DNA from 2 places in the Mesorhizobium sp. M0768 genome. Region 1 is predicted to be linked to the other one. Evidence: predicted binding sites of a transcription regulator. Region 1 holds the regulator's gene; the other holds the start of a gene.
The links. The regulator PhoB, encoded in region 1, activates phosphate uptake and scavenging genes when phosphate is short. The targets are predictions, from matches to a motif close to TGTCATNNANCTGTCAT.
Positions count from the first base shown of each region.

Region 2: the regulator PhoB is predicted to act here: its motif matches at 1,641-1,657, upstream of NKI08_RS10800 (esterase-like activity of phytase family protein).

Region 1 is NZ_JAMYPD010000004.1:230,454-234,877, reverse strand. It holds gene pstB (phosphate ABC transporter ATP-binding protein PstB) at 1-783, shown strand, start outside; gene phoU (phosphate signaling complex protein PhoU) at 816-1,523, shown strand; gene phoB (phosphate regulon transcriptional regulator PhoB) at 1,540-2,229, shown strand; gene NKI08_RS07745 (ROK family protein) at 2,239-3,483, opposite strand; gene xylF (D-xylose ABC transporter substrate-binding protein) at 3,769-4,424, shown strand, end outside.
Region 2 is NZ_JAMYPD010000006.1:134,344-138,767, forward strand. It holds gene NKI08_RS10790 (sugar ABC transporter substrate-binding protein) at 1-479, opposite strand, end outside; gene NKI08_RS10795 (TIM barrel protein) at 521-1,510, opposite strand; gene NKI08_RS10800 (esterase-like activity of phytase family protein) at 1,759-3,237, shown strand; gene NKI08_RS10805 (L,D-transpeptidase) at 3,384-4,169, opposite strand; gene NKI08_RS10810 (MATE family efflux transporter) at 4,362-4,424, shown strand, end outside.

The sequences.
Region 1 (4,424 bases):
GACATGACGATGGCCGAAACGGTCGCCGAGAAGACGAAGATCGAGGTCAAGAATCTCAACTTCTACTACGGCCAGAGCAAGGCGCTGAAGGACATCAGCCTGTCGCTGCCTGAGCGCAGTGTCACGGCCTTCATCGGCCCTTCGGGCTGCGGGAAATCGACGCTGCTGCGTGTATTCAACCGCATCTATGAGCTCTACCCAAAACAGACGGCCGAGGGCCAGGTGCTGCTCGACGGCAAGAACATTCTCGACCGGTCGCAGGATCTCAACCTCCTCAGGACCAAGATCGGCATGGTGTTCCAGAAGCCGACGCCGTTCCCGATGTCGATCTACGAGAACATCGCCTTCGGCGTCAGGCTCTACGAGAACCTCGGCAAGTCCGAGATGGACGGCCGCGTCGAACAGGCGTTGAAGCGCGCCGCGCTGTGGAGCGAGGTCAAGGACAAGCTCAACGCCAGCGGCTTGAGCCTATCCGGCGGCCAGCAGCAGCGGCTCTGTATCGCCCGCACCGTGGCCGTGAAGCCGGAAGTCATTCTGCTCGACGAACCGGCTTCGGCCCTCGACCCGCTGTCGACTGCCAAGATCGAGGAACTGATCGACGAATTGCAAGCCGACTACACGATCGTCATCGTCACCCACAACATGCAGCAGGCGGCGCGCGTGTCGCGCCAGACGGCCTTCATGTATCTGGGTGAACTGGTCGAGTTCGACCGGACCGAGAAGATCTTCACGTCGCCCCGCGAGAAGCGCACGCAGGACTACATCACTGGCCGCTTCGGCTGAGCCGTTCCGATCATGCATATGAGGACAGGACCATGGGCGAACACACAGTCGCTTCTTTCGACGAGGATCTCGAGCAGATCAGCAAGCTGATCCGCGACATGGCCGACCTCGCCGGTTCGATGGTCGGCGGGGCGACCAAGGCGCTGTTGAATTCCGACAACGTGCTGGCGCAACGCGTCGTTTCCGACGACGCCATCATGGATGCGCGTCAACGCGAACTGGACGACCGCGCCATCACCCTGATCGCCAAACGCCAGCCGATGGCCCACGATCTTCGCCATGTGGTCGGAGCGATCCGCATGGCGGGCGACCTCGAACGCATCGGCGACCTTGCCAAGAATATCGCCAAGCGCGTGAGTGCGGTCGGCCTCAGCGCCACGCCGCGGGACCTGTCGCATTCCATCGACGCGATGGCGCAGCTGGTTCTCATCCAGGTGCAGGGTGTCATCGAGGAATATGCTGCAGGCGATGCGGCCGCGTTGGCCAAGCTTCGTGCCGCCGACGAGCGCATCGACGTTAAATACACGTCCGTGTTCCGCGAGCTGTTGACCTACATGATGGAAGATCCGCGCAACATCACCGCTTGCACGCACCTGCTGTTCTGCGCCAAGAATCTGGAGCGGATCGGCGACCATGTCACCAACATCGCCGAAAATGCGTATTATGTGCTGACCGGCGAGCAATTGCCGGTCAATCGTCCGAAGCAGGACGAAACGACAATGTCCGCACCGGTGACATGATGGGGGTGCCCAGCCGATGATCGCACCACGCATAATGGTGGTGGAGGACGAGGAGCCGTTGGGTGTGCTGCTCCGCTACAATCTCGAATCCGAAGGCTACCAGGTCGAGGTGGTGACACGCGGCGACGAAGCCGAGATCCGTTTGCAGGAGAATGTGCCCGACCTTTTGGTGCTCGACTGGATGATACCAGCGGTTTCCGGCATCGAGCTCTGTCGTCGGTTGCGGGTGCGCCCCGAAACCGAGCGGCTGCCGATCATCATGCTGACCGCGCGCGGCGAGGAGAGCGACCGGGTGCGCGGTCTTTCGACCGGCGCCGACGACTATCTGGTCAAGCCGTTTTCGACACCGGAATTCATGGCCAGGGTCAAGGCGCTGCTGCGGCGCGCCAAGCCGGAAGTGCTGTCCAGCGTGCTGAAGGTCGGCGACATCGTGCTCGATCGCGAATCGCACAGGGTCTATCGCAAGAAGAGCGAAATCAGGCTCGGGCCGACCGAATTCCGGCTGCTCGAGTTCATGATGCGGCATCCGGGCCGTGTCTTCTCGCGCAGCCAGTTACTCGATAATGTCTGGGGGGAGACAATCTACATCGACGAACGCACCGTCGACGTGCATGTCGGGCGGCTGCGCAAAGCCGTCAACAACGGCCGGATGCCGGATGTCATCCGCACCATCCGCGGCGCCGGCTATGCGATCAGGGAAGATTGACCCGCCTGGTCAGGCTACGTTCTTTCTGACGCTGGGCCTCATTTGCGCGCCCGGCGCGAAAATCTCCTGGTCGACGAAGCTTAACGCCCGCATCGCGCAGCCTTCGCGGATCAGAGGCAATTCGTTCGGCTCTGTATCGAAGGAGATCGAGCCTGAATGCTGGCCGCCGGCGGTCTGGGCGATTGCCTTCCGCAAGGCCGGCTCGATCAGATCGAAGGCGGCGGCACTGGCGCCGACCATCGCGACCGGTGCCGGATCGATCAGCGCGAACAGCGAGCCGAGACCGAAACCCAGCGCTTCGCCGGCCTTGCGGTAGGCCTCGCGTTCCGGCCCATCTTTCTCGCGCGCCCGGGCCGCCAGTGCGCGCATGTCGGCGTCGCTGACGTCGGCGACCGGTTCGCTGTCTTCGCTCATCTGCCTGGCGTTGCGCCAGATGGCGTAGTTGCCGGCATACGCCTCGATGCAGCCGCGCCGCCCGCAACGGCAGAGCGCGCCGCCCGGACGATGGATCATGTGGCCAAATTCGCCGCCCGAGGAATGCGTCCCGGTGAACAGTTCGCCCTTCAGCACCAGCCCCATGCCGATGCCATGCGAAAGCAGGATGGCGATGAAGTCATCGCGATAGCGATCCGGATTGCGCCAGCGCAAAGCCACCGCCATCATGTTGCAGTCGTTCTCCACCGTTGCCGGGATGCCGAATTCGTCCTCCAGCATGTCGGCAAAGGCGATGTCGGTCTGCGGCGTGATCGGCGACCACAGCATGGCGCGTGCAGGGGAGTCGGTAATGCCCTGAATCGCCAGGGCGATGCGGGCGACACTGCGGACGTCAAGATCTGGATCCTGCAGCCGGCGCCGGACGATGGCCATGCATTCACGGATCAGCTCGTCGCGCGGCATAGTCAGCGTGTCCAGCCGGCGCTGTTCCTCGGCGACCACCTGTCCCGTGTAGTCGATAATGGCGGCCGAAAGGAAATTCAGCGACAACACCACGGTCAGCACCGCCGCCGCTTCCGGGTTGAGGGCGAGGCCGACTTGCGGACGACCGCGTTTCAACGAAACGGGCTCACTTGGCTTGCTCTCGGCGAGGATGCCTTCCCGTATCAGGTCGGAAGAAATCGCCGATATGGTCGAATGACTGAGGCCGGTGGTAGCTGCGATCTCAGTACGCGATGGCTGGCCGGCCCGGCGCACCGCCGAGATCACCATCGCCCGGTTGCGCCGGCGCAAATCGTCATGGCGGATTCCGACCGACATTGTTTTGCTTTCCTCCCGGTTGCCGCGGCCGCTCATGAACCGGAAGCCGTCGGTAATGTCCGACAAATAGTGTCGGATGAGGCAAATAGTGTCAGATGCAGGTGGCGCTGTCATCGTTTATTCCGACGCTCGAAAAAACTCGCAGAGTCATCAAAATCCATCAGAATCGATGTTGACAGCAGCCGGAGATCGGACCAGTATTTTTTCGAGGCTCGAAAAAATTAGAGCTTCTAAGCTGGTCTTTGAGCCAATTGGTCACGCCGTACGCGGCGCAGGGAGGATATGATGAAGAAATTCACGACCGCCATTCTGGCGGGTGTCGCCATGACGCTGGCGCTGGCGTCGGTGGCGCAGGCTAAAGACAAGGTCATCGGCGTTTCCTGGTCGAACTTCCAGGAAGAGCGCTGGAAGACCGACGAGGCCGCAATGAAGGCGGCCATCGAGGCCGCAGGCGACAAGTATATTTCCGCCGACGCACAGTCCAACCCCGGCAAGCAGCTCACCGACGTCGAGAGCCTGATCTCGCAGGGCGCCAACGCACTGATCATCCTGGCGCAGGACGCCTCGGCCATCGGGCCGGCCGTGCAAAAGGCGCTGGACGAAGGTATTCCGGTTGTCGGCTACGACCGGCTGATCGAGAACAAGGACGTCTTTTACCTGACCTTCGACAACAAGGAAGTCGGCCGCATGCAGGCCCGGGAAGTCTTCAAGGTGAAGCCGGAAGGCAACTACGTCTTCATCAAGGGTTCGGGTTCCGATCCGAATGCCGATTTCCTGTTTGCCGGTTCGATGGAGGTGCTGAAGGCGGCAATAGACAGCGGCAAGATCAAGAATGTTGGCGAGGCCTATACCGACGGCTGGCTGCCGGCCAACGCTCAGAAGAACATGGAACAGTTCCTGACCGCCAACGACAACAAGGTCGATGCCGTGGTCGCGGCCAA
Region 2 (4,424 bases), on a different contig from region 1:
TGGACATTACCGACATAATGCTCGGCCTGCGGGATGACCGCGTCGTTGACGTTGACCACCGGCACGTTGGCCGCCTTGGCCTGTTCCATGATCGGCTGCAGGTTGGAGTCGGTCTGCGGCGAGACGAGCAGCACGTTGTAGCCCTGTGTGACCAGACCTTCGGCGATGGTGAGCTGACCGAGCTGGTCGCCCTCGCTCTGCGCTGCCTGGTAGACGACGGGCACGCCGGTGCGGTCGCCGAACGACTTGTAGCCCTCTCCCAGCGAGCGCCAGTATTCATTGGTCAGCGTCTTGGAGACCGCACCCGCCTTGGTACCCTCGGGCAGCTTGGGGAACGCACCGAACCTGGCCTCGAGCTGCGACCAGTCGATGCGATCCTTCTCGGTGTCGGAATTGAGCGGCGCGAGGTCCGCGGAAAAAGCCGAGCCGATGGACAGCGCCATCAGGGCAGCGGCAGCGGTGGCAAGTAGAAATTTCATGATCTTCCTCCCTTGTTGAAAAACGGTCTATGCCGCCGGCCTCAGCTGTCCGGCCCGAGCATGGCTTCCTGGATGATGGCCTGCGAGGCGACCGCGTCCTGACGGTCGACGGCAGTGGACAGCCGATTGTCCTTTTCCAGCCGATCGACCAAGCGCAGCATGCGCTTGACAGTCGCGATGTTGACTTCGCATTCGTGGACCGGGTCGAGCCCGGTCATGTCGGGGAACGTGTCGAAGTAGATGGCGCCGGCATAGCCGTCTCGACGGATCTGCCTGAGCAGCTCGATCGTCTGCAGCGTATGCACGGCCCCGACCATCAGGCCGTCGTCGCGCTTGGCGTAGCCGTCGTTGAGATGCACGCCGAGCAGCTTGCTGTGTCGCGCCACGAGTGCTGCGGCAAAGGCCGGCTGCTCGTCGGCATAGAGCACATGGGCGAAATCGAGCGTCACGCCGAGATTTGGCAGGCCGATCTCGCGGATCGCCAGCAATGTAGTCGCCGCATCTGGCATCAGGCTGTAGGAGCGCGGCTCGTTGGGTTTGTATTCAAGGCTGATTTGGCAGCCCGGATCATGCGCCGCAACTTCACGAATGCCATCGATTTCGTGTTGCCAGAGCGCTGCGTAGTCCACCTGGAAGGCATAGTCGAAGCCATCCTGCCCGAGCCACAAGGTCATCAGGCTGGCGCCCGCCTCGCGGGTGGCGTCGATGCCGGCCTTGGTCAGGTCGATGGCTTCGCGGCGAATGGCAGGATCCGGGTTGGTGAAGGCGCCGAGCTTGAAAGCCGGATTGGAATAGTAGCGCATGGCGAAACCATTGATGGAAAGCCCGATATCGCCGAGTTTGCGCGCTATTTCCGCAGGCTTTTCATCGACATGGTCGGGGTAGTTGAGGTCGAGATCGGTCAACTCCGCAACCTTCGCCGAACGTGCCGCCATTTGCAGCATGGACGGTTTGCCGACAAGATCGGGCCACTCGGACTGTGGCCGCGAGGCAAAGGAATTGAGGCGGGTGGCGAAACGATAGGCAGTCATCGGGGACCTTTCATTGTCATAACTTTACATTATAACGACTATTTGTAAAGTCGTTAATTGCTCGCTCGGCGACGACGAATTCGCCATACCCAGGTCAGTTGCGACCATGGGGGACAAGCAAGCGCGGCACTGTCACGCAAGTATCATGTTCGCGTCCTAGATCGCTTCTCCGAAGGCTTTCGCGGCATCCTCGATGCCACGCGGCGCTTTTTCAGATCCCGGCAGCTTTGTCTCAAAAGAGGATATCCATGAAAAACCTGCACCGAACCGCGTCCCTCGCCGTCGCGCTGGCGATGTTCACCGCCTTGACCCCGGCCTTGGCTGAAAACGCCGCGACCGTCGGCGGCGTCAGCTTCGTCAACAAGGGCCTGGTCGGTGTCGGCCGCATCCCGGCCAGCCAGAAGGACAAGTTCGGCGAGACGTTTGGCTCGGGCTCGGGTATGTCGATCGACGCTGCCGGCTGGACGCGTGGCGCCGATGGCTATAAGGGCTCGCTGTGGCTGCTGCCGGATCGCGGCTACAATGTCGTCGGCACCACCGATTACCGTCCGCGCCTCAACACGATCGCCCTCGAGTTCGCGCCGATCGCGCCGGGTGCGGCACCGGCCACCGGCCAGGAACAATCGGGCCTCACCGCGACGCTTGCCGACACCATGCTTTTGACCGACGACAAGGGTACCGACGCAACCGGCCTCGATCCGCTCAACGGCGTGCGTGCCGCGACCGACGACATGCCGATCCTGCCCGAAGCCAACGGCAAGCTCGCGCTCGATAACGAAGCGATCGCGCGGCTGCCCGACGGCACGCTGTTCATCTCGGACGAATACGGTCCGAACATCTACCGCTTCTCCGCCGATGGGCGTCTGATGTCGGCAACGCAGCCGCCGGCGGCGCTTGTCCCGATGCGTCACGGGACGCCAAACTTTGCTTCCAACAATCCGGGACTTGGCGCGGCAGACCCGGATCCGAAGGATCCCGAAACCGGCCGTCAGAACAACCAGGGCCTCGAAGGCATGGCGCTGACGCCGGACGGGAAGTTCCTGATTGCCGTGCTGCAGTCGGCCCCAAGGCAGGATGGCGGCGATTCCGCCTCGACGCGTCAGAACACGCGCGCGCTGGTCTACGATGCCTCGGATCCCGGCCAGCTCAAGCTCGCGCATGAATATGTCGTGCCGCTGCCGGTGTTCACCGATGCCAAGGGCAAAACCAAGATCGCCGCGCAGAGCGAAATCGTGGCGCTGTCGGACAAGACCTTCCTGATGCTGGCGCGCGACAGCGGCAATGGCCGGGGGCTGAAGGGCGACACCTCGCTCCACCGCGAGATCAGCGTCGTCGATGTGTCTGCGGCAACCGATGTCGCCGGCACAGAATTCGACAAGGACAAGCCGCTGGCGCCCAAGGGTGAGCTCGATCCATCGGTGACGCCGGCCAAGCTGACGCCGCTCATCGACATCAACGACAAGACCGAGCTCGGCCGCTTCGGGCTGCACAATGGCGCGCCCAACGACCGCAACAACCTTTCGGAGAAATGGGAGGCGATGTCGGTGGTGAGCGTCCTCGATCCAAAGCTGCCCGACGACTATTTCCTGTTCGTCGCCAATGACAATGATTTCCTCACGCAGGACGGCTTCCAGGTCGGCGCGGCCTACAAGGCCGAGGATGGCGCCGATGTCGACACCATGTTCCTGGTCTATCAGGTCACGCTCCCAGGCCTCGCCAAGAAGTAGCGGCACCCATACAGGCGGACGCGCCGAACGCGTCCGCCTGAGCTGGCGCGATTGAGCGGTTGTACCTTCAGTTGCGGCTCGCCCGCGCAAGGACGGTGTCCTGGTGCGTTGCAAAAACCTGCGACTGACGATCCAGTCGAAGGCACTTACCTCAACATCTCCGCGTCCTTTGGCACGCCGGCATCGATCGGCTCGGCCGTCCTGTTCGACACGGCGGCGATCTTCCCGGCGGCCGACAGGTTCGGGCGCACGAAGACCGGCGCGACGCCGTCGACGCGGCTGTAGAGGTCGATAATGTCCTGATTCATGAAGCGCACACAGCCGGAGGAAGCGTTCTTCCCAATGGAATCCCACTCCGGCGTGCCGTGCAGCCTATACATCGTGTCCTTGCCGTCACGGAAGAGATACAGCGCGCGGGCACCAAGCGGGCTCTGCGGGCCGGGCGGCATGCCGTCCTTGTATTTCGCCAGTTCCGGCCGGCGTTGGATCATTTCCGGCGGCGGCGTCCAGACCGGCCACTTCTTCCTCGCCTGAACCACGGCGCTGCCGGTCCATCCGAAACCGGCCTTGCCGAGGCTGACGCCATAGCGAATTGCCTTGCCGCCGTCGCGCACCAGATAGAGGAAGTGCTCGGAAGTATCGACGACGATCGTGCCGGGTTTTTCTCCAGTCGGGTCGGCCACGATTTGACGCACGAATTTCGGATCGACCTTGGCTACCGGGATTGCCGGCAGTTGATAGCCCTCGTCGATGCGCGCGGCATACATGCTTGCGGCATCGCCGAAAGCCGGATCGCTTGGTGCCGCGGGCACCGGCGCCGCCACATCCGTCGTAGTGCACGACGAAAGAGCCACGGAGGCCGCGCCCAGAGCGGATGCACCAAGAAAGGCGCGCCGGTTCAGGCGCTCAAAAAACAACGGAATATCGGACATGAGCCCCCCGGCCTACCCATGAGATCCAGGAAAATGCGGCCCCACGCGTGCGGGATCAATATACGATTCCGGAAGGTTGAGAAATGCTTAGATCAAGGCACGCCAGGCGGAATTTACAGCGCCGCATCGACCTCTCCCGTTAAATCGGCAATCATTGCGGACTCAAGACAAGCCTTCGCCGAGTTGCCTGCCATGGACGACAACATGCCCCCGCGCCGGCAGACCGGCGACCTCACCAGTGGGCCTATCCCGCGC